Regions from separate parts of the Mycobacterium sp. IS-1556 genome, predicted to be linked through region 2. Evidence: predicted binding sites of a transcription regulator. Region 2 holds the regulator's gene; the other holds the start of a gene.
What was found. Region 2 encodes LexA, which represses DNA repair genes until DNA is damaged. Its sites were predicted from a motif close to CGAACANNTGTTCG; they were not measured.
Positions count from the first base shown of each region.

Region 1 (14,907 bases), on a different contig from region 2:
GCATGTTCGACGCAGTTGGTGGCCGCCTCATTGACCGCCAGCACGACATCGGCGACGACGGGATCGGGGACTCCGATCGGGGTCATCCAGTCGAGCAGTCGGTGGCGGATCTGTGCCAATCGATCCGCGGTGGCCGGTACCTCGATACGCAACGGGTCTGCCGGCCGCAGGCGCACGTCGATCACCACGCCCGTGTTGTACCCCGCTTGGCCCGATTCCTCACGCATGCCACGCATATGCGATCGATCTCGAAACGGTAGCGAGGCCTAGATCACACCTCGCGCACCGTCGAGACGGCGATCACGGGGCCTCGCCGCCGGCGCCTTTCGAGCGCCTCAGCCGTAGAACATCACGCGGTAGTCCGGGGTCCAGGCACCTTCGAGGCAGCTCAGCGGAACGCCGTCCGGCGACTGCGCCACCCCGGTCGCGTCACCGCAGGGCAGCCGATTGGTCCGGATGCCGACCAGCGGTGGTGATGCGATCCATCGGCTGCGCGAGTTGCATGCGAGGGTGTTGCCCGACGCGTCGATCCCGAAGTTGTAGCGGGTGTTCTGCACGCAGTGCGTGCCCTCCACCGCAGTCCGGTCGATATACGGGACGCAATCCGCGCCGTCGCAGTAACCCGGGGACGCCGGCGCATTCGCGGCGGTGAACATCGGCGCGGCGACGAACCCGCACGCCAGCGCAGCTGCAGCCATGAGCCTCATGGGGTTAGCGTATGTGCCCCGCACCGGCGGCGGGCACGGAATAGGCTCATATGCCATGAAGCGCGTCATCGTTGCTTTGGCCGCCGCCGCTGCCGGTGCCGGCGCTCTCGTCTGCGCCCCGCCGGCCGGCGCCGACGTCGTCGCCTATCTGGTCAACGTGCACGTGCGACCCGGCTACAACTTCCCGAACGCGGACGCGGCCATCGGCTACGGAAACAGCATCTGCGACCGGGTCGCAGCCAAGATGGGTTACGCCCAACTCGTCGATCAGGTGAAGGCCGACTTCCGCACCGCCGACTATTACCAGGGCGCCTACCTGATCAACCAGGCCGTCAACGAGCTGTGTCCGGCGCAGATCTGGCAGCTGCGGCAGTCGGCGGCCGGCTACACCGGATGACGAACGGCGGCGCCCCGGTCCGGGACGCCGCCGCCTTTCGTGCACGCTTTATCTACGGGCAGCTGACCTCGATCTCGAACGGCTTGTTGACCGGCTGCAGCGGGTTCGCCATGTCGACGCCCGTCGCGGTGCCGCTGATCTTGTAGGTGTTGCCGTCCTTCTCCACCTTGGCGTCGCCCTGGCCCGTACCGCTTTGGTAGCCCAGCGTCACGCCGTTGACGTTGCCCAGGCCGACGGACTGCACGGTGGGCTCGTCGCCGGAGCTGACCACCGCGCCGATGCCGGTGGTCGCGTCACCGATCGCGATATTGGTGTTGCCGCCGACCGAACTGCACACGACCGTGCCCGTTACGGCCTGATCCTGGCCGTCGATCGTGACGGTGGTCTTGCCTTCCGCTGCTGCGGCCGTTGACGTCTCACCCGTCGTCTCTGACTTCTTGTCGTCGGAAGAACAGCCGGACAGTCCGGCGATGACGAGAGCCGCGCCGCCTACCGCGACCAGGAAACCACGCTTCACCACAGTTCTCCTTTTGTTGTCGTGACCCGTCAAGATCGGATCATCTAGAGCAGTATGGTTCGCGGCACCCCTGCGAACAGCGGTTTCGCGGAAAAATTGATCTTGCCCCCGTTAGCAGGACACCCGGATGTGGAATGGGCCGGAAGTGCGAAAGCTCGGCGAGTCGGTCTTGAAGCCGTGGGCGGTGCCCGAGATGTCGTAGGTCCGGCCGGTCATCTGAACCTCAGCGGCCTCAGCTCCCGCGCCGCCCGCCCCGGCGTTGTAACTACCGGTGAAGCCGCCGACGTTGTTGATGCTGACCGACTCCGCGGCCAGTTCGTCTTCGGCCGACACCATCGCCGTGACCCCGGACGTCTGATCGCCGGTGGTGATGGTGGTGAGCCACCCCGTCGTGTCGCACTGCACTGTCTCGGTGACGCCGGCGTCGTGGCCGTTGACCGTCACCTGCGCCGTGCCCGCGACGAGTTGGCCGGCCGGCGGTTGGTAGTCCGGCGGATCCGACGAGCATCCGGCCATCACCAGCACGGTCGCGGCTGCGCAGCACGTGGGGAACCACCGGTTTCTCACAGTGCAGAATCTACGGCGTGGCCGTGCCGAATTCTCCCGCTCCGCAAGAGTCGTCGGCACCGTCGTTCAGCGTGGTGACCGAATTGCCCGGACGCTTCGGCCGCACGGGCGTCATCCGCACCCCGCACGGCGAGATCCACACCCCGGCGTTCATTCCGGTGGGCACCCAGGCGACCGTCAAGGCGGTGCTTCCCGAGATGATGAAAGAACTTGGTGCCCAGGCGATCCTGGCCAATGCCTACCACCTCTATCTGCAGCCCGGCGCGGACATCGTCGACGAGGCCGGCGGGGTGGGCGCGTTCATGAACTGGTCGGGGCCGACGTTCACCGACAGCGGCGGGTTCCAGGTGCTGTCGCTGGGCGCCGGGTTCCGCAAGGTGCTGGCGATGGATACCGAACGCGTGCAGGCCGACGACATCATCGCCGAGGGCAAGGAGCGGTTGGCCAACGTCGACGACGACGGGGTGACGTTCCGGTCGCATCTCGACGGCTCGACCCACCGGTTCACCCCCGAAGTGTCGATCGGCATCCAGCATCAACTCGGCGCCGACATCATCTTCGCGTTCGACGAACTGACCACGCTGGTCAACACCCGCGGCTACCAGGAGCGGTCGGTGCAGCGCACCCACGAGTGGGCGGTGCGCTGCCTGGCCGAACATGAGCGGCTGTCGACCCTTCGCCCGGACAGGCCGCGGCAGGCGCTGTTCGGTGTGGTGCAGGGCGCGCAGTACGAAGACCTGCGCCGGCAGGCGACCCGCGGGCTGGTGTCGATCGGGTTCGACGGCTACGGCATCGGCGGGGCACTGGAGAAGCAGAACCTGGCCACCATCGTCGGCTGGGTCTGCGAGGAACTGCCCGTCGACAAGCCGCGCCATCTGTTGGGCATCAGCGAGCCCGACGACCTGTTCGACGCGGTGGCCGCCGGCGCCGACACGTTCGACTGCGTATCGCCGTCGCGCGTCGCGCGCAACGCCGCGCTCTACTCGACCACCGGCCGCTTCAACATCACCAACGCACGGTTCCGGCGCGACTTCACACCGATCGACGCGGACTGCGACTGCTACACCTGCGCCCACTACACCAGGGCTTATCTGCATCACCTGTTCAAGGCCAAGGAGATCCTCTCGGCGACGCTGTGCACCATCCACAACGAGCGGTTCGTGGTGCGCCTCGTCGACCGGATGCGCGCGGCGATCGACGCGGGCGAGTTCGAGGAGCTGCGCGCCGACGTGCTGGGCCGGTACTACTCGACGCGCACGCGGTAGTTTCACGCCATGCCAACCGAGCTCACCGCCGAGCAGGCCGCCGCGCGGCTCGCGACCGACGACGCCCTGGGGATACCGCTCGGACCCGGCCAGCCGCCGGCGGTCCTGCGGGCGCTCGGTGAGCGCGAGGACTGGACGGATCTGGGGGTGTACGGCGCGTTGCTCGCGGTCGGTACGGAGCTGTTCGCCCGTCCGGGCGTCCATTACCTGTCGGGGTTCTTCGGTCCGCTCGAGCGGGCCCTGCGGGACGCGGGTGCCAATGTCGAGTTCGCACCCGCGGACTTCCGCCGGTTCGGGCCGCTGCTCGAGCAACAGTCGCCGCGCGTGATGACGACCGTCGCCGCCCCGCCCGACGCCGACGGGTGGTGCTCGTTGTCCCTGCACGCGGGCGGCACGGTCAACGAATTGCGCCGTGCCGGAAGCGATCCCGAGCGGCTGCTGATCGTCGAGGTGTCAACCGCCTACCCGCGGACATTCGGGCTCGATGACCACCGGCACGCGCTGCACGTCGACGAGATCGACATCCTCGTGCAATCGACCGATGCGCCGCTTGCACTACCGGGCGGTGACGCGGCGCCCACCGAGGCCGACACGGCGATCGCGCGCCACGCGGTCGAGTTCATCACCTCCGGTGCGACCCTGCAGACCGGTATCGGTTCGATTCCCAGCCAGATCGCGACCCTGCTGGCCGAGGGCGACGGTGGCGAATACGGTTTGCACAGCGAGATGTTCACCGACGGCTGCATGAAACTGCATCGCGCGGGCAAGGTCACCAACACCGGCAAGGGCATCTACGACGGTGTCAGCGTGACGACGTTCGCATTCGGGTCGGCGGAACTGTACGCCTGGCTCGACGGCAACCGCGACGTCGCATTCCTGCCCGTGGAGATCGTCAACGCGCCCGGTGTGATCGGGGCCAACAACGACATGGTGTCGATCAACGGTGCGCTCGCGATCGACATTCAGGGCCAGGTCGTCGCCGACACGATCGGCGGCAACCAGTTCAGCGGAGTCGGCGGCGCCGAGGACTTCGTCGCCGGTGCAGGTCTCGAGCTGTCGGACCGCTCGCTGATCTGCCTGCCTTCGACGTTCGAGAAGGACGGCGAACCGCAGTCGCGGATCGTGCCGTGGTTCGGTCCGGGCGCGGTGATCACGACACCGCGACACCACGTCGACGTGATCGTCACCGAGTACGGCGCTGCCGAATTGGAGGGCAAGACGGTCCGCGAACGCGGTGAGGCGCTCGCCGCGATCGCACATCCGCTGTTCCGCGACGACCTGCTTGCGGCTGCCGAGCGCGCTGCGAAGGGCCGCTCACCCGTCATTTAGTCGGCGCGAGTGACCCCTAAACCCCGCGAGCGACCGCGCTTGTACAACGACGCGCCGCCGATGGCGGTGCAAACACGGTCGCTCGCGCCGGTCAAGTGACCGGGTAGATCCATGGCCGGCGGGGCAGTTCGGCCGGGTCGAAATCGGCCAGCATGCCCTCGAGGTCGCGGGCCTGCCAGCCCAACGACGCGCTGATCTGCGCGAGCGCGCGCTGGACGCCGATCTCGGCGAGGGTCACGGCGCCGTCGCGCTTGGCCAGCCGGGCGCCGTCCTCGTTGAGCACCAGCGCGACGTGGGCGTACGTCGGCTCCGGAAATCCGAGCATCCGCGCCAGGTACGCCTGGCGCGGCGAGGAAGGTAGGAGGTCGTCGCCGCGCACCACCTGGTCGATGCCCTGTGCCGCGTCGTCGACGACGACCGCGAGGTTGTACGCGGGCACGCCATCGCCCCGGCGGACCACGAAATCGTCGACGATGCCGGTGTAGTCGCCGTGCAACAGGTCGTGGATGGTGTGCACGATCGCGTCGGTGCGCAGCCGTAACGCGGGCGCCCGTCCGATCTCGTCCCGGCGCGCCGCGCGCTCGGCGTCGGTGAGGTCGCGGCAGGTTCCCGGGTAGGCGCCCTGGGGTGCATGCGGTGCCCGCGGCGCTTGCGCGATATCCCTTCGGCTGCAATAGCATTCGTACAGCAGTCCGCGGCTCGTCAGCTCCTCGATCGCCGAGGAGTAGCGGTCGGGCTGCTCGGACTGCCACTCGACGGCGTCCCACGTCAACCCGATCGCGGCGAGGTCGGCGAGTTGCCGCCGGCCGATCTCGGTCGAGGTGCGGTCGTCGAGGTCGTCGACGCGGATCAGGAACCGGCGGCCGGAGGACCGGGCGAACAACCACGCGAGGACCGCGGTGCGCAGGTTGCCGATGTGCAGGTCGGCAGAGGGGCTCGGGGCGAACCTGCCAGCGCTCACCACCGAAATCTAGCCATTCGGCGCATGCCGTCGATCAACGGCGCCTGCCGCGAGGCGATCCGGGGTACTCGCCTGAAGCGCTGGTACTTTGCTCGTGCACCGAGAAACACGGCCCTCCGCCGGCGCTCGCCGTGCCTAGGCGTCCCGGGGGCCGTGCCCGACGGACGCGAGGAGGCACGCGCGTGCACCCCGAAGGCTCCAGCAACCCGCAGCACGAGCCCGAGCAGGAGTCGCCGCCGGGCCAGGTGAAAAAAGCCATCGCGGCGTCGGCCGTCGGCAACTTCACCGAGTGGTTCGACTACGGCCTCTACGCCTACGGCGTCTCCTACATCTCCGCGGCCATCTTTCCGGGCGACGGAGCCACGGCGACGCTGCTGGCGCTGATGACGTTCGCCGTCTCGTTCCTGGTCCGGCCGCTCGGCGGATTCGTCTGGGGGCCGCTCGGCGACCGACTCGGTCGACGGCGGGTCCTCGCCATCACGATCCTGGTGATGGCCGGCGCAACGCTGTGCGTCGGGCTCGTTCCCAGCTATGCCGTGATCGGGCTCTGGGCCCCCGCGCTCATGGTGATCTTGCGGATGATCCAGGGCTTCTCCACCGGTGGAGAGTACGGCGGGGCCGCGACCTTCATGGCGGAATACGCGCCGACCCGTCGTCGGGGAATGCTCGGCAGTTTCCTCGAATTCGGCACCTTGTCGGGCTTCTCGGTGGGCGCGCTGTTCATGCTCGGATTCTCGCTGGTGCTCACCGACGACCAGATGAACGTATGGGGCTGGCGGCTGCCGTTTCTGCTCGCCGCGCCGCTCGGCCTGATCGGGCTGTATCTGCGCACCAGACTGGACGAGACGCCGGTGTTCAAGGAGTTGGCGAAGTCGGGCGAACGAGAGCGCGACGTCGGCGGCGAGTTCAAGGATCTCCTGGTCCAATACTGGGGCCCGATCCTGCGGCTGGGCGGTCTGGTCGTCGCGCTCAACGTCGTCAACTACACGCTGCTCACCTACATGCCCACCTATCTGGAGCAGTCGATCGGCCTGTCCACCGACATGTCGTTGGTCGTCCCGATCATCGGCATGCTCTCGATGATGGTGTTCCTGCCGTTCGCCGGCCTGGCGTCGGACAGGATCGGGCGCAAGCCGATCTGGTGGGTCTCCCTTATCGGGCTGTTCGTCGCGGGTATCCCGATGTTCATGCTGATGTCGACCGGCGCGGTCGGAGCCGTCATCGGCTTCGCCGTGCTGGGGTTGCTCTACGTTCCGCAGCTGGCGACGATCTCGGCCACCTTCCCGGCGATGTTCCCGACGCAGGTGCGCTATGCCGGTTTCGCGATCGCGTACAACGTGTCGACCGCGATCTTCGGTGGTACCGCGCCGGCGGTCAACGACTGGCTGGTCAACGCGACGGGCCACAACCTCGTGCCGGCGTACTACATGATGGCCGCCTGCGTCGTCGGCGCGATCGCACTGCTCAAAATGCCGGAGACCGCGCGGTGCCCGATCAACGGCACCGAGATACCCGGCACGCCCGAAGCGCCGCCGCAGTTGGATTACGAGCTCGAGGGCAGCCGCGGCTGACTACAGCGGCTGCAAGCTGATCGGGTTCTCGTGCCGGCTCGCGTTGGGATCGTTGCAGGCCCCGGGTTTCGACGTGTAGGTGGCGGTGCCCGCCAGGCTGGCGGGGTCGAACGCGTACGACAGATCCCCCGGCCCGGTACTACCGTCGGGACACGTCCAGCCGTTCGGGACGTCGTGGCGCTCGACGATCCACGGCCCGTCGGCCGCCCGGCTGATATGGGCGATCATGCCTGTGGAACTCGACACCGTCCCGGCGCAAAAGCCTTCGGGGTTGCATTGCGTGGTGATCGCCCACGTGTTGGACGTTGCGCCGTTGACGAATCGGTAGTTGCCCTCGAGGCGTCCGTCCGCCCATGCGGGGCTTGCCAATCCGATCGCGACGCCGGCGATTGCGGCCGCTGCTGCCGTCGCGCGTGTGAGCATCATGCAGGCAGCATCACACGTTCGGGACGCGAAGATACGCCTTCCGACGAAAGTACTTCCTCAGCCCAGCCCGGGGACGATGTCACCGAGCTTGAAGGTGACAGGTTGCTCGAGTTGTTCGTAGGTGCACGACCGAGGGTCCCGGTCGGGCCGCCAGCGATTGAATTGTGCGGTGTGGCGGAATCTTTCGCCTTCCATGTGGTCGTAGCGCACCTCGACGACCAGTTCGGGTCGCAGCGGGACGAACGACAGGTCCTTGCCGGCGTTCCAGCGTGAACCCTCGTTGCGGCGGGGCGTGCGGTCGCCGGCCATGTGTGCGGCCCAGTTCCATGGGTGATCGGCGAATGTCGTTACCAGCGGCTGTAATTCGGTGAACAGCTCGCGGCGCCGGGCCATCGGGAAAGCGCCGATGACGCCGACGGATGCGAGCGTTCCATCGTCCTTGTACAGCCCGAGCAGCAGCGAACCGATCGCATCCTCGCCGGACTTGTGCACCCGGTAGCCGGCGACCACACAGTCGGCGGTGCGTTCGTGCTTGATCTTGAACATCACTCGCTTGTCCGGCTGATAGGTCAGTTCCAACGGCTTGGCGATGATGCCGTCGAGGCCCGCGCCCTCGAACTCGTCGAACCAGCGCTCGGCGGTGGCCAGGTCGGTGGTCGCCGGGGTGACGTGGAACGACGGCCCGGCGTCGGTGAGCGCGTCGATGAGCGCGGCGCGCCGCTCGCTGAACGGCCGGCCGGTGTAGTCGTCATCGCCGAGCGCGAGCAGGTCGAACGCGATGAACGATGCCGGGATCTGCTCGGCAAGCATGCGCACCCGGCTGGCGGCGGGATGCAGGCGTAGCTGAAGCGCCTCGAAATCCAGGCCGCGGTCGGTAGCGATGATGATCTCGCCGTCGATGACGCAGCGATCGGGTAGTTCAGCCTTGGCTGCGTCGACGACCTCGGGGAAGTAGCGGGTCATCGGACGCTCGTTGCGACTGCCCAACTCGACCTCGTCGCCGTCACGAAAGCAGATGGTCCGGAAGCCATCCCATTTCGGTTCGTAGGAGGCGTCGGCGGGAATCGACGTGACCGGTTTGGCCAGCATCGGCGACACCGGAGGCATCACGGGCAGGTGCATCCCGCCATTGTCGCAGCGAGCCCTGCGGCAGCGTAATCCCTTGTGCCACAGTGGTTTCATCAGTCACAAACAGAGCCGAGTTGTCAGTGGTTCGAACTAGCGTTCGGGTATGTCGTTCGAACGGATCGGTGAGCGGATCGCGGTGATGAGCCGCGAGTTGACCGGGTTGCTGGCCGAGTCGTTCGAGTCGTTGAGCACCGCCGAGCAGTTCGCGGTGGCCGCGCAGTGGGAGACGTTCACCCGCGCGCAGGCCGCGGTGGGGCACCGGTTGGTCGCCGAGCTCGAGCGCACGCCGATCGCCGAGTTGGGTGCGCCTAGCGTGGCCTCGGCATTGACCGTGTTGTTGCGGATCTCGAAGACCGATGCGAACCGTCGGGTGCGACAGGCGCGCGAGTTGGCGCCGCGGCGGGCGATGACCGGGGAGCAGTTGGAGCCGGTGCTGGCCCGGACTGCTGCTGCGCAGGCGCGCGGGCAGATCGGTGTCGAGCATGTGCGCATCATTGGGAAGTTCTTCGCCAAGCAGATACCGGTGTCGGTGCCCTTTGACGTGCGCGAGGCCGCCGAAGCGCAGCTGGCCGATATCGCTGCCAAGCTCACCCCGGAGGAGTTGCGCGAGGCCTGTGAGCGTCTGGCCGCCTATCTGCATCCGGACGGGGATTTCTCCGACGAGGAGCGCGCGCGTCAGCGCTGGCTGCGGTTGGGGCGCCAGCGCGCCGATGGGATGCGCGAAGTGCGCGGGTTGCTCGATCCGACGACCGGCGCGGCGTTGGAAGCCGTTCTCGCCAATGCGGCCGCGCCGGGGATGAACAACCCCGCCGACGAGAAGCCGTGTGTGGACGGCGAACCCTCACCCGAAGCGGTGTCGTCCGATACGCGGACGGTCGGGCAGCGCAATCATGATGCGTTGAGTGCGATGTGCCGGGCGTTGTTGGCGTCGGGGACGCTGGGTAGCCATAACGGGTTGCCGGCCACGATGGTCATCACCACCACGCTGCGGGAGTTGCAATCCGGAACCGGTCACGGCGTCACCGGCGGGGGCAGCTTGGTGCCGATGAGTGAGGTGATCCGTCAAGCCTCGGCGGCCTATCACTATCTGGCGGTCTTCGACGAGCACACTGAAGAACCGCTGTATCTGGGGCGGGCCAAACGCCTGGCCACCCCCGGACAACGGCTGGTGCTCTACGCCAAAGACCGCGGCTGTACCCGGCCGGGATGTACTGCGCCGGCCTATCACTGCCAGGTGCATCACGCGGTCGCGGACTGGGCTGATGACGGTAAGACAGATATCACCGATCTGACGTTGGCCTGTGGGCCCGACAATCGGCGGGTCAAACCCGGCGGGTGGCGCACCCGAAAACGCAAAGACGGCCGCACCGAATGGCTGCCCCCACCACAACTGGACACCGGCCAAGCCCGCGTCAACAACTTCCACCACCCCCAGCGCTACCTCATCCCCGACGACGGAGACGACGAGACTGCCGACGGAGACGCCGAGTAGACGCGAATGGCTCCGAGGCATCTTGAAAGTGAGCCATTTGGCGGCTGCTGGTGCCCCGATGACTTAGCCCGGTTTGGCGGGTCTACCTGAGTATGGACAGCGGGCATGTTGCAGTGCATCGGGCGCCGGAACGGATCGCGAACGGATGGACGACACCATGACGAAGCAGGAAGGTCCCGGCATTCCGTCACCATCGATGCAGCAGGACGAAATCGCGCTGCCGGAAATCGTCTCGCATGACGAATGGCAGGCCGCCCGTGAAGATCTGTTGGAAGAAGAGAAGGCGTTGATGAAGGCGCGGGATCGCCTCGCTGCAAAGCGTCGGCGGCTACCCATGACCCCCGTGCGCAACGACTACCGCTTCGTCGGGCCTGACGGCGAAGTCGACCTCCTGGGCTTGTTCGCCGGGCGGCGTCAGCTGATCGTCTACCGCTTCTTCTATGCCCCTGATGTTGAGAACTGGCCGGACGGGGCGTGCTCGGGCTGCTCGCTTTTCGCCGACACCGTGATCCATCCAGCGCACCTGGCTGCCCGTGACACGAGTCTGGTGTTTGTCACCGCGGCCCCGCAGGAGCGCATCAGAGGGCTTCAAGCGCGGATGGGTTGGGAGCAGATTCCCTTCTTCACCCTTGTCGGCGACGAGTTCTCTCAGGACTTCGGTGTCGCGGAGATGTTCGGGCTCAACGTCTTCATCCGCGACCGCGATCGCGTCTTCCGCACCTATTTCATCAACGGGCGCGGCATCGAGGAGATCGGTCCGGTCTGGTCGTTCCTCGACATCACACCGCTCGGCCGACAAGAAGATTGGCAGGATGTCCCGCCAGGCAGACCGCAGGGTCCCCCGTATGAATGGTGGCGCCTGCACGACAACTACGGCGACATAGTCTCCGGCGGCAATGACCGCCGATGACATTGCCCGGTGTCGTCGGTCTCAATTGCCGTGGACGCAATAATGGGCCGGGTGGACCTTCCGGTACTGCCGCCGCTCGAACCGATGCTGGCCAAGGCCCAGGCCAAGGTGCCACCCGAAGCGGGCGTGTGGTCCTTCGAGCCCAAGTGGGACGGCTTCCGCGCGCTGGTGTTCCGCGACGGCGACAAGGTGGTGCTGCTGTCCCGCAGCGGTAAGGACCTGGGCCGCTACTTTCCCGAGGTCCTCGAGTCGGTGCGCGAGGAACTGGCGACGCGCTGTGTGCTCGACGGTGAGATCGTCGTGCCTCGCGAGATCGGCGGCCGCATCCGGCTGGACTGGGAGTCGCTGAGTCAGCGTATCCACCCCGCCGGCAGCCGGATCAAGATGCTGTCCGAGCAGACGCCGGCCCACTTCATCGGTTTCGATGCGCTTGCCACCGGCGACACGGCGCTGATGAAGGAACCTTTCCGGGTCCGCCGCGAGGCGCTGCTCGATGCGGTGACCGATCGGCTAGCTGTTCGGGAGTCACAGTGTCACGTCACCCGCACCACCGAGGATCCCGAACTCGGCGCCCGATGGTTGGAGGAGTTCGAGGGCGCCGGGCTCGACGGTGTGATCGCCAAGCGCCTCGACGGTCCATACCTGCCGGGCAAGCGGGAGATGGTGAAGGTCAAGCACGCCCGCGACGCCGACTGCGTGGCGATCGGGTACCGCATCCACAAGAGCGGCGAGGGCATCGGGTCGATACTGCTGGGCCTGTATCGCGACGACGGCGAACTGCAGATGGTCGGTGGCGCGGCCTCTTTCACCGCGAAGGACCGGCTCAAGCTGCTCGCCGAACTGGAGCCGCTGCGTGAGGGCGACGAGATGCGTGAAGGGGATCCCAGCCGGTGGAACTCGGCCGCCGACAAGCGGTGGATTCCGATCCGGCCGGAGAAGGTGTGCGAGGTGGCCTACGACCAGATGGAAGGCAACACCGTGGACGGAGCCGGGTCGCCGGCGACATCAGGACCCGGCCGGCGTTTCCGGCATGCGGTGAAGTTCCGGCGCTGGCGGCCGGACCGGGATCCCAAGAGCTGCACCTTCGACCAGCTCGAGGTACCGCTGAACTACGACCTGTACGACGTTCTGGAGTCCTGAAATGGCAACGGCTGCTGAGGAAATCGACGTCGACGGCGTCCAGGTCCGGCTGACCAATCGCGACAAGCCCTACTTCCCGAAACTCGGCAAGGCGGGCACCAAGGGCAAGCTCTTCGAGTATTACCTGTCGGTGGCTGACCGGATGGTGATGCTGTTACGAGACCGGCCCACGCATCTGCAGCGTTTCCCCGACGGCATCGACGGCGAGGAGATCTACCAGAAGCGGGTGCCGCAGAAGCATCCCGACTACCTGCAGACGTGCCAGGTCACCTTCCCGTCCGGCCGCACCGCCGATGCGCTCAAGGTGACCCACCCATCAGCGATCGCATGGGCGGCACAGATGGGCACGATCACGCTGCACCCGTGGCAGGTGCGGTGCCCGGACACCGAGCATCCCGATGAGCTGCGCATCGACCTGGACCCGCAGCCCGGGACGGATTTCGGTGACGCCAGTTCGGTCGCGGTGGACGTGCTCAAACCGCTGCTCGACGAGTTGGGTCTGGTCGGCTATCCGAAGACCTCGGGCGGCCGAGGCGTACATGTCTTCCTGCGAATCAGAACCGACTGGGACTTCATCGCGGTGCGTCGTGCAGGCATCGCGCTGGCCCGCGAGGTCGAGCGCCGTGCACCCGATGCGGTCACCACTTCGTGGTGGAAGGAAGAGCGGGGTACGCGCATCTTCATCGACTACAACCAGAACGCCAGGGACCGCACGTTCGCCTCGGCGTATTCGGCGCGCAAGACTTCGATCGCCACCGTGTCGACACCTTTGACGTGGGACGAATTGCGCACCGCCGAGCCCGATGACTTCACGATCTCGACGGTGCCGGATTTCGTTGCGGGACGGCCCGATCCGTGGGCCGACATCGACAGCGATGCGCAATCGCTCGAACCACTGTTGAAGATGGTGAAAGCCGACGAGGAGCGGGGACTGGGTGACCTGCCGTATCCGCCGAACTACCCGAAGATGCCCGGCGAGCCGCCGCGCGTGCAGCCCAGCAAGAAGGTCGCATCCAACTGGGACGCCGACGGTAACCCGGTGAAACCCGACTGACGAAAACGCGCCATCGGCCGCGATGTGCTCTTAGCATCGACAAATCGCCAGCAGATGGTCATCAATTCACATCGCCATACGGGTCTGCGTAGCCGGCCTGACGGCGGTCGCTGTATTGAGCGCGCCGGTCGGCATCCCCTCCGCGGGGGCTCAATCCTGTCCCGACATCGAGGTGGTGTTTGCGCGCGGGACGGGTGACCCGCCCGGTGTGGGCGGCGTGGGACAGGCGTTCATCGACTCGTTGCGCTCGAAAGTGGGCGGCCGATCGGTCGGCCAGTACGCGGTCAACTACGCCGCCACCATGAACTTCCTGCGAGCCGCCGAGGGCGCCGCAGACGCGAACGGTCACGTCGGATACATGACCGCGAACTGCCCGGCCACCCGGTTGGTGCTCGGCGGCTTCTCGCAGGGCGCGGCCGTCATCGACCTGATGCTCGGCGTGACTCCCGGTCTGGGAGCCATCCCCGGATTGGGTGCGATACCGGGCCTGGAGGCCGTGCCCGGCCTGGATCTCGGCGCCGTTGCCGCGCCGCTGCCTCCGCAAGCCGCCGACCATGTGGCCGCCGTCGCGGTGTTCGGCAACCCACTGGCCAAGGTCGTCGGCCCGCTGAACGCGCTCAGCCCGGTCTACGGCGGCAGGACCATCGACTTGTGCAACGCCAACGACCCGATCTGCGGCGAGGGCGATATGGACAACCGGGCCGCGCACCATCAGTACGTACCCGGAATGACCGATCAGGCAGCAACTTTCGTCGCCGGTCTCCTCTAGTCTCCGGTGCGCTGGACGCGTGATTCGAAATCGCTGTTGAAGGGGCAACCGCCCGTGACGGTGTAGTGCCCGCGTCCGGTGAGCAGGGTGATCGGATCTTGCGGCGGCTGCGGCAGCGGGTAGCTCAGGCTGATTTCGCGGTGAGCGGGCGCACCGTTCTTGCACTGGGAGTCCGTCGAGGTGTTGGTCAGCGTCCACTGGTTCTGTTCGAACGCCAGGACTTTGACGTCGTTGGGGTTCAACCAGTAACTCAGGCACCGCTGACCGCTGCGCAGGCAGTACGTCTGGATGTCGAAACTCACTTCGGCGCTACGGTTTCCGTCGACATACGTGTCGACTTCCTGATAGCGGCCGTGCAAGGACTGCGCTGGGGACGCGACGCGCGCCGGCTGACTTGCCGGGTCGGCGACCGACGCGCCGGCCTCGGGGTCACCGGTGCGGGTAAAGGTCACCGGCTGGTTACTCGCGCAGCTTCCGCTGGTCGACCGGAGGACGAATTCGCCCTCCAGGCTTCCGTCGGGCTGAGACTGCAGCGAGAAGACCTCCCAGAGTTCGACCGGCTCGGCGCCCTGGCACGTGCCCTGTTTCGCGTTGACGGCCTCCCAACGGCCGTCGATCTCGTCGAGCACCAGAGTCGACGTTGTTGTGCGTGAACCGTTGACCTTTGTCGCCGA
Region 1 covers NZ_LQIM01000001.1:78,239-93,145, reverse strand. Annotated here, with positions in the region: gene AU187_RS00450 (ATP-binding protein) at 1-227, opposite strand, end outside; gene AU187_RS00445 (hypothetical protein) at 336-707, opposite strand; gene AU187_RS00440 (DUF732 domain-containing protein) at 763-1,104, shown strand; gene AU187_RS00435 (lipoprotein LpqH) at 1,157-1,621, opposite strand; gene AU187_RS00430 (lipoprotein LpqH) at 1,733-2,188, opposite strand; gene tgt (tRNA guanosine(34) transglycosylase Tgt) at 2,206-3,453, shown strand; gene AU187_RS00420 (acetyl-CoA hydrolase/transferase family protein) at 3,463-4,782, shown strand; gene gluQRS (tRNA glutamyl-Q(34) synthetase GluQRS) at 4,874-5,743, opposite strand; gene AU187_RS00410 (MFS transporter) at 5,926-7,314, shown strand; gene AU187_RS00405 (hypothetical protein) at 7,315-7,740, opposite strand; gene AU187_RS00400 (ATP-dependent DNA ligase) at 7,798-8,862, opposite strand; gene AU187_RS00395 (HNH endonuclease signature motif containing protein) at 8,972-10,360, shown strand; gene AU187_RS00390 (DUF899 domain-containing protein) at 10,506-11,270, shown strand; gene AU187_RS00385 (ATP-dependent DNA ligase) at 11,313-12,410, shown strand; gene ligD (non-homologous end-joining DNA ligase) at 12,412-13,464, shown strand; gene AU187_RS00375 (cutinase family protein) at 13,580-14,233, shown strand; gene AU187_RS00370 (serine/threonine-protein kinase) at 14,230-14,907, opposite strand, start outside.
Region 1: AU187_RS00395 (HNH endonuclease signature motif containing protein) is a predicted target of LexA. The motif match lies at 8,955-8,968, and genes of this name have one in related genera.

Region 2 (14,907 bases):
GGGCTCTCCCGTGAGCGGGTGCGACAGATCGAGCGCGAGGTCATGGCCAAGCTGCGCAACGGTGACCGCGCCGACCGCTTGCGGTCGTACGCCAGCTAGTCCGTCGACGACGCCTCCCCGCCGGGACGACCGGCGGGGACGCGTCTCGTCGCGCGCCCAGGGGCCGGTGTCGCGGACGTAACAACGCAGTTCAGGCCCTCACACCGGTAGACTCATCGCTGACGGAGGGTTAGCGAATGAATGATCTAGTCGACACCACAGAGATGTACCTGCGGACGATCTACGACCTCGAAGAAGAGGGCGTGGTGCCTTTGCGTGCACGCATCGCGGAGCGTCTGGATCAGAGCGGCCCCACCGTCAGCCAGACCGTGTCCCGCATGGAGCGCGACGGCCTACTGCACGTCGCCGGCGATCGCCACCTCGAGCTCACCGACAAGGGCCGCGCCCTGGCCGTGGCCGTCATGCGCAAGCACCGGCTCGCCGAGCGACTGCTTGTCGACGTGATCGGGTTGCCCTGGGAGGAGGTCCACGCCGAGGCCTGCCGGTGGGAACACGTGATGAGCGAAGACGTCGAACGCCGACTCGTTCAGGTTCTCAACAACCCCACCACCTCGCCCTTCGGTAACCCGATTCCCGGCCTCTCGGAGTTGGGCCTGATCAACTCGTCGCCGGGCGACGGATTGAACTTGGTCCGGCTCACCGAGCTGCCCGCCGGTATGCCCGTCGCGGTCGTGGTGCGGCAGCTGACCGAGCACGTCCAGGGTGACGTCGATCTGATCAGCAGGCTCAAGGATGCGGGCGTGGTGCCCAACGCCCGCGTGACCGTGCAGACCAACGAGCACGGCGGGGTGATGATCGTGATCCCCGGCCACGAGCAGGTCGAGTTGCCCCACCACATGGCGCACGCCGTCAAGGTCGAGAAGGTCTGACCCGCGATCTGATTCGCCGGAGCGAGCGCCCGCCGGGCCGCGGTCAACCGGCCCGCCGACCGAACACCTGTCGCGCCGGTAAGCGCACTCCCAGTTGGTCGGCCAACCGGTAGCCCGTGGTGGCCAGCTCACGAATGCGTTCGGGCCGCAACCCCGATTGCAGCGCGGTGTCGAGCATGCCCGCCATCCGATGCGTGCCGTCGCACCGTAGCGCCGCCTCCAGCGACACCCCCGCCAGCGGACCGTCACCCCGCGAATAAGCCGAAAAAGCCAGCAGCACAAGCGCTTCCACCCGCCACGGTTCGGGGAGCCGCCGGGACAGCTCAGCCCACAACGACTCCGCGGCTGTCGCGCTCTCCCCGACCGCCAGCGCGTAGAGCGTGTCGCGCACCTGCAGGTCGGTCAGCGCGGCCGCGATCCGGGCCACAACTGGATCCGGCAACTCTTCACCGTCGGCGACCCGGGCCGCCGTTGCGATGACGGACTCGATATCCCGGCGCGCGTCGGCGTGCGACCGACCCGACTGCGCGTCGGCGATGGATCCGGCCAACGCCGCGGCGCGGGCGGAATCGGTGACCGCTATCACGTCCTGAAGCTCGGCGCGCCGGGCGTAGAGCCTGCGCCCGTCGAGCACGGCGGCCATCGCGAGCGGCGACGCCGACGGGTCCTCCACGGTGCCCGCCTCGCCGCAACCGTCGGCGCAGTGCCACCGCCCTCCTGCCGCGACGCGGTCGACGACGTGCGCGGCGAGCAGTTCGATGCCGTGTCCGGCCAGGGCCGCCGCCAACATCGCGGCGAGTTCGCCGTACTCGTCGTTACACAGGCGGCAGCCGGCGCCGTCCTCGTCGACGATGACGGCGATCGCCGAGTCCGGTCTGGCGGCTGCGGCCACCTCGGCGATGTGGTCGACGGACTCGGGCAACTCATCGGAGAGGTCCACACGCATGACGCATCCCAGCGCGCCACGCTCCACGGTTACGAGCACGAGGGATTTCTCCGGGACGAAACCCAGGACGGCGGGCAGCGCCGCGATGAGGACTGCGGGGCGGTTCAGTTGGAAATCGGGTGATGGTGAGGTCGTCATGGGCCGACCTTCCCCGGCCGCTCGGACGCCCAGCGTCCGTCGCGGGTCGCAGCCGGCGAAGCTGTGGATCAATTCGAGGTTGGGGATGAAACTCATCCCCGGTGCCGCCTGTCGGCCTGCGGAATCCGCCCAACCGGCGTACACCTTGTTGCTATGGGTGCCGTGGGTTCCATGCTGGAGTACGACCTCGTTGTCCTCGGTTCCGGTCCCGGCGGTCAGAAAGCCGCGATCGCCGCTGCGAAGCTCGGCAAGACGGTCGCCGTCGTCGAGCGGGGCCGGATGCTGGGCGGTGTTTGCGTGAACACCGGAACCATCCCCTCCAAGACGCTTCGCGAGGCGGTCGTCTACCTCACCGGCATGAGCCAGCGCGAGTTGTACGGCGCCAGCTACCGCGTCAAGGAGAAAATCACGCCCGCCGACCTGCTTGCGCGCACGGCGCACGTGATCGGCAAGGAGCAGGACGTCGTCCGCTCGCAGTTGATACGCAACCGCATCGACCTCTTCCAGGGCCACGGCCGGTTCATCGATCCGCACACCGTGCTGGTCGAGGAACCCACCCGCGGTGAGCGCACCACGGTCAGCGGCGAATACGTCGTGATCGCCACCGGCACCAAACCGGCCCGGCCGGCCGGCGTCGAGTTCGACGAGGACCGCGTGCTCGACTCCGACGGGATCCTTGACCTCAAGTCGCTGCCCGCGACGATGGTCGTGGTCGGCGCGGGGGTGATCGGGATCGAGTACGCGTCGATGTTCGCCGCGCTCGGCACCAAGGTCACCGTGGTGGAAAAGCGCGACACCATGCTGGATTTCTGCGACCCGGAGATCGTGGAAGCGCTCAAGTTCCACCTGCGCGACTTGGCGGTGACGTTCCGGTTCGGCGAGGAGGTGACGGCCGTGGACGTCGGCGCGGCGGGCACCGTCACCACGCTCGCCAGCGGCAAGCAGATCCCCGCCGAGACCGTGATGTACTCGGCAGGCAGGCAGGGCCAGACCGAACACCTCGACCTGGCCAACGCGGGCCTGGAAACCGACGCGCGCGGCCGCATCGACGTCGACAGCAACTACCAGACAAAGGTCGACCACGTCTATGCCGTCGGCGACGTGATCGGCTTTCCGGCGTTGGCCGCCACCTCGATGGACCAGGGCAGGCTCGCGGCCTACCACGCGTTCGGCGAGCCCGCCAAGGGCATGACCGATCTGCAGCCGATCGGCATCTATTCGATTCCGGAGGTGTCCTATGTCGGCGCCACCGAGGTCGAGTTGACCCGCAACGCGATCCCGTACGAAGTCGGGGTGTCGCGCTACCGGGAGTTGGCCAGGGGCCAGATCGCCGGTGACTCCTACGGCATGCTCAAGCTGCTGGTCTCGACCGACGACCTGAAGCTGCTCGGCGTGCACATCTTCGGCACCAGCGCCACCGAGATGGTGCACATCGGTCAGGCCGTCATGGGCTGCGGGGGCACCGTCGAGTACCTTGTCGACGCTGTGTTCAACTACCCCACCTTCTCCGAGGCCTACAAAGTCGCCGCGCTGGACGTGATGAACAAGCTGCGGGCGCTCAACCAGTTCCGCACCTAGCCGCGCGACGATCAAGCGGCGAGGGACGAGCCGCGTTGAGGAGTGCGGCCATCGGATACACCGGCAAACAATTCGCTGGATCGGGCGTGGGATGACCGGCAACGGGAACGCAACGTGCGCGAGACTAGTTGTCACAGGTACGGAGGCACTCACTGTCTTGGCACCACCGCGAGGAGGCGAGGTTCGATGGCTGACCGCCCAGAACACCCTGGTAACCCCGACCAGCACTACCAGCCGGAACAATCCGGCATGTATGAGCTGGAGTTCCCCGCACCCCAACTGTCCTCGACGGATGGCCGCGGCCCGGTGCTCATCCATGCCCTGGAGGGGTTCTCCGACGCCGGACACGCCATCCGGTTGGCCGCCCAGCACCTCAAAGACAGGCTCGACACCGAGCTGGTGGCGTCGTTCGCGATCGACGAGCTGCTGGATTACCGATCCCGACGTCCGTTGATGACCTTCAAGACCGACCACTTCACGCACTACGAGGACCCCGAACTCAACCTGTACGCGATGCGCGACAGCGTCGGCACCCCCTTCCTGCTTCTCGCCGGGCTGGAACCCGACCTGCGCTGGGAGCGGTTCATCACCGCCGTTCGGCTACTGGCCGAACGGCTCGACGTCCGCCGGGTCGTCGGACTGGGCACCATCCCGATGGCCGTGCCGCACACCCGACCCATCACCATGACCGCGCACTCCAGCGACAAGGAGCTCATCGCCGACCACCAGCCGTGGGTGGGAGAAGTACAGGTCCCCGCCAGCGTGTCGAATCTGCTCGAGTTCCGGATGTCGCAGCACGGACACGAAGCCGTCGGGTTCACCGTGCACGTACCGCACTACCTCGCGCAGACCGACTACCCCGCCGCGGCAGAGGCGTTGCTCGCCGAGGTGGCCAGGAACGCTTCGCTGGAGATCCCACTGGAGGCACTGGTGGCGGCGGGTGCCGAAGTGCTGGCCAAGATCAACGAGCAGGTCGAACAGAGCCCCGAGGTCGCGCAGGTGGTGGCCGCCCTCGAGCGCCAGTACGACGCCTTCGTCGCCGCCCAGGAGAACCGGTCGCTGCTGGCCAGCGACGAGGACCTGCCCAGCGGCGAAGAACTCGGCGCGGAGTTCGAACGGTTCCTCGCCCAGCAGGCCGAGAAGAAGTCCAGGGATCCGTTCCAGGACGGCGACGACGCCGGTTGACCACGTCGCTCGACAATCAGCGTCAATAATTAGCGCGTCTCGCGAACGCCAGCTAAGTTGGCGCAATGGCCGCGCGAAAGCCGAACCTCCGCCCGGTACGGGAACTGACGCCGATCCTGCAGTACCGCACCATCCACGGCTATCGCCGGGCGTACCGCGTGGCGGGTTCGGGCCCCGCGATCCTGCTGATCCACGGCATCGGCGACAACTCCACCACCTGGAATGCGGTGCAGGCGAAGCTCGCCCAGCGGTTCACCGTCATCGCGCCCGACCTTCTGGGCCACGGAAAATCCGACAAACCGCGCGCGGATTACTCGGTCGCCGCCTACGCCAACGGGATGCGCGACCTGATGAGCGTCCTGGACATCGACCGGGTCACGGTAATCGGTCATTCCCTCGGTGGCGGGGTGGCCATGCAGTTCGCCTACCAGTTCCCGCAACTGGTCGACCGGCTCATCCTGGTCGGAGCGGGCGGGGTCACCAGGGACGTCAACATCGCGCTGCGCTTTGCTTCGCTGCCGATGGGCAGTGAGGCACTGGCGCTGCTACGACTGCCGCTGGTGCTGCCGACACTGCAGGTGGTGGGCCGCGTCGCCGGCGGGGTGTTCGGATCCACCGGCCTGGGCCGCGACCTGCCCCAGGTGTTGCGCATTCTCAATGACCTGCCCGAACCGACTGCGTCTTCGGCGTTCGCCCGCACACTGCGTGCCGTCGTGGACTGGCGCGGTCAGGTCGTGACCATGCTGGACCGCTGCTACCTGACGCAATCGGTTCCGGTGCAATTGATCTGGGGCAGCGGTGACGCCGTGATCCCGGTAAGTCACGCCCGGATGGCACACGCCGCGATGCCCGGTTCGCGGTTGGAAATCTTCGAGGGTTCCGGCCATTTCCCGTTCCACGACGACCCTGACCGTTTTGTCGAGGTGGTGGAGAAGTTCATCGACGGCACCGAACCAGCGGTCTACGACCAGGAGTACCTACGCGGGCTGTTACGGGCGGGCGTCGACCAGGGCACGATCTCCGGCTCGGTCGACACCCGGGTCGCGGTGCTCGACGCGATCGGCGCCGACGAGCGCAGCGCCACCTGACCGCCGGACCGACCGCGGCCTCGCCGCTGCGATGCCACTAAGAAGTAGCATCGGCCCCATGGCTATCGACGTGAGCGTGCTGCGCGTCTTCACCGACCCTGACGGCAACTACGGAAACCCGCTCGGCGTCATCGACGCCAGCGTCGTCGACCCGGACGCCCGCCAACGGATAGCGACCCAATTGGGTTACAGCGAAACGGTATTCATCGATTTGCCGACAGCCGGCACCAGCACGGCGCACGCCCACATCCACACGCCGGCCGTCGAACTGCCGTTCGCGGGACATCCCACCGTCGGCGCGGCCTGGTGGCTTCGCGAACGAGGCACGCCAATTCACACGCTGAGGGTTCACGCCGGCATTGTGCAGGTGTCCTACACCGACGACCTCACCTCGGTCAGGGCGCGAGCGGAGTGGGCGCCGGAATTCGCCGTCCACGACGTCGCCTCCGTCGACGACCTCCTCGCTGCCGACCCGGCCGATTACCCGGACGACGTCAACCACTACCTGTGGACGTGGGTCGACCGGGAACAGGGGATGGTGCGGGCGCGGATGTTCGCCACCGACCTCGGCGTGCCCGAGGACGAGGCCACCGGCTCCGCCGCCGTCCGGATCACCGACTATCTGAGCCGCGACCTCACGATCGTGCAAGGGAAGGGTTCGCACATCCACACCGAGTGGAGCCCCGATGGCTGGGTGCGCGTCGCGGGCCGCGTCGTCAGCGACGGCGTCAAGCAGATCGATTGAGTTTCGCCCCTGCGGCTGCTCAGCTGGCGGTCGGCTGCGGTGAATCGCGATGCGCGCGCAGCGCCTCGATTTCGCGCTCGAAGTCTTCCGCCGAGGTGAACCCCCGGTACACCGAGGCGAAGCGCAGGTACGCCACTTCGTCGAGGTCACGCAGCGGGCCCAGGATGGCCAGGCCCACGTCGTGGCTCGGCACCTCGGGCGAACCGGCGGCGCGCACAGTGTCCTCGACCTGCTGCGCCAGCAGGTTCAGCGCATCGTCGTCGACCTGGCGGCCCTGGCACGCTCGACGTACGCCCTTGACCACCTTCTCGCGGCTGAACGGCTCGGTGACACCGCTGCGTTTGACGACCGCCAACACCGCGGTCTCCACCGTGGTGAACCGTCTTCCGCATTCGGGGCAGGAGCGCCGCCGCCGGATCGCCTGACCTTCGTCGGTTTCACGCGAGTCGACCACTCGTGAATCGGGGTGACGGCAGAACGGACAATGCATCACCGCTCCTTCGCCGCGCCAACAAACGACCAACTCGAACCTCTCCGAGCGTACCTGCGGCACGCTCCTGAAACCCGTGACCGGGGTGATCGGCACGTAGGCCGACGATCTGTCGGTGAACACGATTGCGCGCCAGGCGTTCCACGAGCCGGCCGGCGATCAGCCGACCGGGGCGATGAGCGTCTGCCCCGCATCCAGCGCAGCCGAGTCGAGCTGGTTGAGCTCGCGAATCCGGTCCGCCACCTGACCCACCGGGGCGTCGGGCGCCACCCGCTGCGCCACCTGGTGCAGGCTCTCGCCGCTCTGCACCTGGACCACTGCGAGCCGATCGGGAACGGCTTCCGCGCCGGCGCCGACCACCCCGCCGAACTGTGCCACCAGGCCGAGCCAAACCGTGATCCCGGCGGCCACCAGCGCCAGGAGCACCGTGGTGCCCGGGGTGATGGGCCGCCGGCGGTGCGAGGCGCGCGACATCAGCACGCCGGTACCGCGGTACCGGACCGATGCTCCGCGGGGCCTGCCGGGCCGCGGGCCCCGCCGGGCGTCGGTGGGCCTGATACGGGGCCTGACCACCGGCGGGCCCTGAAATTCCCTGGTGTCGAGAGTCGTCATCGTGATGCCTTCCGGTCCGCTGCTTTCGCTCCTGTGTTCGAACATACTCGCTCATGCGTTCGAGCGATAGAACATGTGATCGAACTGTTGCCAACGATAAAACAGGCCACCGACAAAAAATTTGGGTCCGCTTTCGGGGGGCTCAAGTGGGCTCAAATGGTCCGACACACCTCGAACACATGTTTGATTAATCGCGTGCCGCGGGTTACATTCGGCGTCATGGATTCCAGCAGCGGTACTTCGGACGGCGCCGGCGGGGGGCGGGCACTCGATGGCCTAACCGAACGCCAGCGCACCATTCTCGACGTGATCCGGACATCGGTCACCACACGCGGCTATCCCCCGAGCATCAGGGAGATCGGCAACGCAGTCGGGCTGACTTCGACGTCGTCGGTGGCGCATCAACTGCGCACCCTGGAACGGAAGGGTTACCTGCGGCGTGACCCCAACCGACCGCGCGCCGTCGACGTGCGTGCTGCCGACGAGGCAGTGACCGCCATCGTCGCCACCGAGGTCGCGGGCTCCGACGCGCTACCGGAGCCGACGTTCGTGCCTGTGCTCGGACGGATTGCCGCCGGCGGGCCGATCCTCGCCGAAGAGGCTGTCGAGGACGTCTTTCCGCTGCCGCGCGAGCTGGTGGGTGAGGGCTCGCTCTTCCTACTCAAAGTCGTCGGCGACTCGATGGTCGACGCGGCGATCTGCGACGGCGATTGGGTGGTCGTGCGTCAGCAGAACGTCGCAGACAACGGCGACATCGTGGCCGCGATGATCGACGGCGAGGCCACCGTGAAGACGTTCAAGCGCACCCGCGGCCAAGTGTGGCTGATGCCGCACAACCCGGCCTTCGATCCGATCCCGGGTAACGACGCCGCGGTTCTCGGCAAGGTCGTCACCGTCATCCGGAAGATCTAGTCGGCTTTGACGAACCCGTTCGTGCGCGCGAATTCCTCGCTGGAGAACCAAATCTCGGCGCGCACCTCGTCGTAGTCGGCGGTGCCCGGCAGCCAGTACCGGCCGGACTGGGTGTCGGCCTTGATCGGGTATCCCTGCGGCGCCTCATCGGAACCGCCGACCGGTAGGCGGAATGCGGGACTCGGCACTTCCGGTTCGTCGACGATGATCTTGGCGTGACGGCCGGTGTCGGTCAGTGGATCCCGTTGGAAGCGTTCGGGTTCGGACTCAGGTTCGACTGGTTCGGCGAACGTATCGTGTCCGGCGGAAGGCTCGTCATCGATCGGTCCGTCGATCGGTTCGCCGGTCGTATCGCGCTCGACGACCGTCGGCGGTATCAGCGTCGGGGCTGTATCGACGTTGTCGGGATTCTCCTCCGGCTCGCCAGCGCCCTCGCCGAGACCCTCGCCAAGGCCATCGTCGACGCCCTCGGCGGCGTGGCCCGGCGCTGCCGCCTCGTCGCCGCGTTGCGGCGCCCCCCAGGGGTCGAAGGACGAGCCGGCAGACTCCCCCGATGGTGCGAGCGCCCCAAGCCCCTCGCTGGCATACCGGTCGCCGAACATCGCCGCGGAGTAGTCGCCGCCGCTGGATGCCTGCTCCCCGGCGCCCGCCGTGCTGTAGACCGGCTCGCCGTCGGCGCCGTACCGGCCGTAGTCCTCGTCGAAGCCGGGATGATCGTCGGCGCCGTGGCGGCGGTTACGCATGGCCGCGAACGCCACCAGGGCGAGGAGCACGAGCACCGGCACGATCGCCAGCAGCCACCACCAACTCCACTCGAACCAGCCGTTGTCGCCGGCGGAGTCCGAGGCCTGCGGCGCGCCCGGTGTTTCGGGGGTCTGCTGGGCGGGCACCTCGAGGCCGGCCAACCCGGCCGCCAGATTGGCCGGCTCGGTGCTGAACTCGCCGGTCGACCGGTCCCAGGAGATCACCCCGCCGCTGAACCGCTGGGTGACGACGTCGCCCTTCTCGGTCTGGTCGGCCACCGGTGCGCCGAGCTTGCCCTCGGCGCCGTCGAGCTTGTCCCAGGCTGCGCTCATCGCGCCGCGCACCAGGACCGCGCCATGATCCGGCGTCCAGAAGATCACCGGCTTGTCTTCGGCGGCGAACCTCGCCACGCGACTTGCGGTGGGCAGTCCTCCGTCGGCCTCGCTGGACACCGGGAACCCGAGCTCCCCCTCGGGCCCACCGAGGCTTTCGTACTTGGCGAGAACCTGACCGGTGACCACCCTCGCGCCGGTGGCCGGACTGTAGAAGATCTTGCCGCCGGCGAAGTTCTGCCCGAGGCCGTCCTCGCCGATCTGATAAGGCGGTCCTTCCGCGGCGCCGAGCGGTCCCAGCGGTCCGCCGGCAGCGCGGCGGGCCGCATTGATCTGCGCAGTCGGATCGTCCGGCACCTGCAGATCGGTCAACTGCTCGGCCAGTTCGGGCGGCACGGTGGTGAACGTCTTGTCGCGGGTGTTGTAGGTCAGCTCGCCGCCGGTGAACTTCTGGGAGATGAGATCTCCGCGGTAGGTCTCGTCGCCGGCGGGCACTCCCAACGCTCCCGTCGAGCCGCCCAACTTGTCCCACGCGGCGTTGATCGGGCCACGCACCACCCGCGCGCCGGTCTCCTGCGTCCAGAAGATCACCGGCTTGTCGCTGGCGCTGAACGTGGAGTTGAAGCTGCCCGGAGCGCGTCCGGGCCCGTCGTCGATGGTGGGGAAACCCAAGTCGCTGTCCGCGGGCCCACCGAGCGATTCGTACTTCTCCAGGATGGCGCCGCGCATGTAGTGGGCGCCGGTCTCGGGCGTGAAGAACATCTTGCCGCCGGCGAAGTTCTGCGCGAAGCCCTTACCCGCCGGATACACATCGCCCTGTTTGGGTCCCAGCGGGTCGCCGTCGCCGCCGCTGGCTTCCCAGGCCGCCGTGATGGCCGCATTGGCGGCATCGGATTCCGGCGTCGCGCCGGCCACCGGCGCCAAGAGCAGGGCGACGGCTGCGAGCAGACCTATCGCCATCCGGCCCCACACCGTCGTGCCTCGGCTGTTCTGCCCGATCATTCGTCCTCCCTGGTCGGCACGAAATTTCGCTCGAAGATTTCGCGCCCGTCAACTGTGTTGTCAGCAGACGTCAATAACCAACGAACACGCCGATCTTGGAAAGAAAATACCCGCCAATCCCCCGTTCGCTGTGGATAACCCCGCCGTGCCGCTCGGATTTGTCTGGAAACAACCCCAAGCCCGAGGCCGATGACTTTGCCCATGCGCCACCGTCTGCGAACCCCAAACAGTTTGCGCGTGTGCACCGTTGGAGCCTCGTGCCACGCGATATCACGGATATACCCGTAGCCAGCGCGCAATTGCGAGTCCCCCGATGATCATTTCCGCGTGCATTTCCGACGAATACGATTTCGTCCACGGCGCTGAGCCCATCTGATCGACATCGTCCCTCCGCCGGCGGCTGATCGCCGACACAGCGAGCCGAACAGATCGGCTGCGACGGAAGGATCTCGATCAGCCCAATCAGAGCTCGTTCTGGCGCGCAGTACCCGACAGCGGAATGGTTCGACATCCAGCGACCAAAGGAGTGTGACCTAGCCCACTCTTCGTTTGCCGGACAACGCGCTCAGGGAACCCCTGGGCCACTACCGAACCGAAGGGGAGGAACACCGTGTCCGACAAGAACAACAGTGGGCCAGAAGAAGCCGTCAAGGGTGTCGTCGAAGGCGTGAAAGGCAAGGCCAAAGAGGTCCTCGGTGCCGTCGCGGGCCGCGACGACCTGTACCGCGAGGGTCAGGCGCAGCAGGACAAGGCAGACGCGCAGCGCAACGCCGCTCAGAAGGAAGCCGAAGCCGAGAGCGCCCGCGCCGCCGCGAAGACCGCCGAGAAGCGTCAAGAGGCCGAGCAGCGGCCATCGGGCGAGCGCGACTAGTTCGGACCACAGGAAAGGCGCAGAGGGGCAATCCCTCTGCGCCTCTTCGCTTGTGGGGACGGTTTAGAACGTCGCGTAGTCGCGCAGGGCGGCGGCCAGCGGGACCGGCACCCGGGCCTTGATCCGAGTGCCCTCAGCGGTGTGCTCGGTGGCGTCGACCCGCCCGTCGGCGTGCACCCGGTTCACCAGATCCCCTCGGTCGTACGGGATCGTCACGTCGACCATCGCGTCCGTCGGCGTGATCAATTCCGCCATCCGCTGCTGCAGCCGATCCAGCCCGTCACCGGTGCGGGCAGAAACGAACACGGCATCAGGCAGGGCGCGGCGCAACTGTGCCAGAGTGAGACCGTCGGCGGCGTCGATCTTGTTGACCACCAACAGTTCCGGTGCCGGGGCGCCGTCGTGGTCGGCCTCGCTCGATGTCGCCGCCGGAGCGGCTCCCATGACGTCGTTGACCACTTCGCGCACCGCATTGATCTGGGCCAGCGGGTTGGCGTCGGACCCGTCGACGACATGCACCAGCAGATCGGCGTCGACGACCTCTTCCAACGTGGAGCGGAACGCCTCCACCAGCTGGGTCGGCAGGTGGCGCACGAATCCGACCGTGTCGGTCAGCACGAACGGCCTGCCATCGGCGAATTCGCCTCGGCGCGTTGTCGGTTCGAGGGTGGCGAACAACGCGTTCTCGACCAGGACCCCCGCGCCGGTCAGCGCGTTGAGCAGACTCGACTTGCCCGCGTTGGTGTATCCGACGATGGCGATCGACGGGACCTCGCTGCGGCGCCTGCCACTGCGCTGCGTATCGCGGATCTTCTTCATGTCCTTGATGTCTCGGCGCAGTTTGGCCATCCGCTCGCGGATGCGGCGACGGTCGGTCTCGATCTTGGTCTCACCGGGACCGCGGGTACCCACGCCGCCGCCGGCTCCGCCGGCGCGACCGCCGGCCTGTCGCGACATCGACTCGCCCCAGCCGCGCAGCCTGGGCAACATGTACTCCATCTGCGCCAGCGTGACCTGCGCTTTGCCTTCCCGGCTGGTCGCGTGCTGGGCGAAGATGTCGAGGATGAGCGCCGTGCGGTCGATCACCTTGACCTTGACCGCCTTCTCCAACGCCGTCAGCTGGGCGGGGCTGAGTTCACCGTCACAAATGACGGTGTCCGCGCCGGTCGCGAGCACGATCTCGCGCAGTTCGGCGGCCTTCCCCGAGCCGATGTAGGTGGAGGCGTCCGGTTTGTCCCGTCGCTGAATCAGTCCTTCGAGCACCTCCGAGCCGGCGGTCTCGGCGAGCGCGGCCAGTTCGGCCAGGCTGGCCTCGGCGTCGGCAGAGCTGCCTTCGGTCCAAACCCCTACCAGCACAACGCGTTCCAAGCGCAGTTGGCGATACTCGACCTCGGAGACATCGGCGAGTTCGGTCGACAGACCGGCCACGCGGCGCAGCGCCGTGCGGTCTTCGAGGGCCAGCTCGCCCGCGCTCGGGGTGTCGCGGATCGGGAAATCGGGATACGTCATGGGCGAATAGAGATTCGCACGGAGATCACTTTTCATGCACCCCAATTAACGTTGCGCAACGCTCCACCATTCCTCGGACAGCTCGCCGTGCGCCACCAGAATCGACGGGCCACGCAGGTAACTGCTGGCCTCGGTGATGGTGACGCAGACCTCGCCGCCCGGAATCCGCACGTCGAGGGTGCCGGTGGTGACACCGGAGAACGCCAGCGCCGCGACCGCGGCCGCGACGGTGCCGGTACCGCATGACCGGGTCTCCCCGACGCCGCGCTCGTGCACCCGCATGGACACCGCACCGTCGTGGGGCGCCGTCAGGACCTCGATGTTCACGCCCTCGGGGAACTGCGCATCGTCGAACGACACCGGCGCTGCAACATCGAGCGCGAGCAACTCTTCGAGCGTCATGTCCGGGTCCACGCACGCCAGGTGCGGGTTGCCGACGTCCACCGCCAGGCCGGCGAACGGCCGTCCGCCGACGATCGCCTCGCCGCCACCCAACTGGTTCACCTTGCCCATCTCGACGGTGACGTCGGCGGTCGTCGTGTCCCAGTCGTGCAGCACCACCGGCCGCGGGCCAGCCAGCGAGCCGACCACGAACTCATCGGTGGGCTCCAAGCCGGTGGCACGCAGGTAATGGGCGAACACCCGCACGCCGTTGCCGCACATCTGGGCGATCGAGCCGTCGGCGTTGCGGTAGTCCATGTACCAGTGCTCGGCCTCGACGCCCTCGGGCAGCTGTTCGAACAGCCCGGCTCGCCGGGCCGCTTCGGCGGTGGTCACCCGCAGCACACCGTCGGCGCCCAGCCCGCGGCGCCGGTCGCACAGTGCGGCCACCACTTCCGGAGACAGCTTCAACTCGAAGTCGATGTCGGGGAGCAGCACGAAGTCGTTCTGCGTGCCGTGTCCCTTGGCGAACTTCACGTGTTCAGGGTACGTCGCGCCACACCCGCAGCGTGTCCTCGACCAGATCCGATGCGGCGCCGTCGAGCCAGGTGATTCGGTGGTCGCGGCGGAACCACGACCGCTGCCGCCGGACGTAGCGTCGGGTGCCGACGAACGTCGGTTCCCGGGCGGCGGTGCCGTCGCCACCGGCGTCGAGGTCGGCGAGCACCTGTGCATAACCCAGCGCCCGTGAGGCGGTGACACCCTCGCGCAGTCCGCGAGCGAGCAGTGTTTGCACCTCGTCGACGAGCCCGTCGGCGAACATCTTGTCGGTCCGTTTTGCCAACCGGTCGTCCAGAGACGTTGTCTCCCAATCGAGCCCGATTATCGCGGTGTCCCAGCGCGGGGTGCCGATCGGCGGGAACGACGCCGCGAACGGCTGGCCGGTCAGTTCGACGACCTCGAGCGCGCGCACGATGCGACGCGCGTCGGTGGGCATGATGGCCGCGGCGGCGTCGGCGTCGACCCGCGCCAGCTCCTCATGCAGCGCGCTCACCCCGACCTCGGCGAGCCGCTGCTCCCACCGGGCGCGCACCGCCGGGTCGGTGGCCGGGAAGGTCCAGTCGTCGAGCAGCGACTGGACGTACATCATCGAGCCGCCGACCACCACCGGCACGGCACCGCGATTCCCGATCGCCTCGACGTCGGCGGCGGCCGCCTGCTGGTAACGAGCGACGCTGGCCGTTTCCGTCACGTCCAGCACGTCGAGTTGGTGGTGCGGGATGCCGCGACGCTCGTCGACCGTCAGCTTCGCGGTGCCGATGTCCATGCCGCGGTACATCTGCATCGCGTCCGCATTGACGATCTCGCCGCCGAGCCGCTCGGCGACGGCCAACGCCAGCGCCGACTTGCCGGTGCCGGTCGAGCCGACGATCGCGATCGGCCGG
Region 2 covers NZ_LQIM01000012.1:318,300-333,206, forward strand. Annotated here, with positions in the region: gene sigB (sigma-70 family RNA polymerase sigma factor SigB) at 1-99, shown strand, start outside; gene AU187_RS10910 (iron-dependent transcriptional repressor DtxR) at 237-929, shown strand; gene AU187_RS10915 (DUF4192 domain-containing protein) at 973-2,013, opposite strand; gene sthA (Si-specific NAD(P)(+) transhydrogenase) at 2,185-3,591, shown strand; gene AU187_RS10925 (proteasome assembly chaperone family protein) at 3,778-4,776, shown strand; gene AU187_RS10930 (alpha/beta fold hydrolase) at 4,842-5,864, shown strand; gene AU187_RS10935 (PhzF family phenazine biosynthesis protein) at 5,923-6,609, shown strand; gene nrdR (transcriptional regulator NrdR) at 6,629-7,099, opposite strand; gene AU187_RS10945 (LysM peptidoglycan-binding domain-containing protein) at 7,259-7,711, opposite strand; gene lexA (transcriptional repressor LexA) at 7,931-8,623, shown strand; gene AU187_RS10955 (LGFP repeat-containing protein) at 8,620-10,701, opposite strand; gene mbp1 (microaggregate-binding protein 1) at 11,312-11,572, shown strand; gene hflX (GTPase HflX) at 11,636-13,081, opposite strand; gene dapF (diaminopimelate epimerase) at 13,127-13,999, opposite strand; gene miaA (tRNA (adenosine(37)-N6)-dimethylallyltransferase MiaA) at 14,004-14,907, opposite strand, start outside.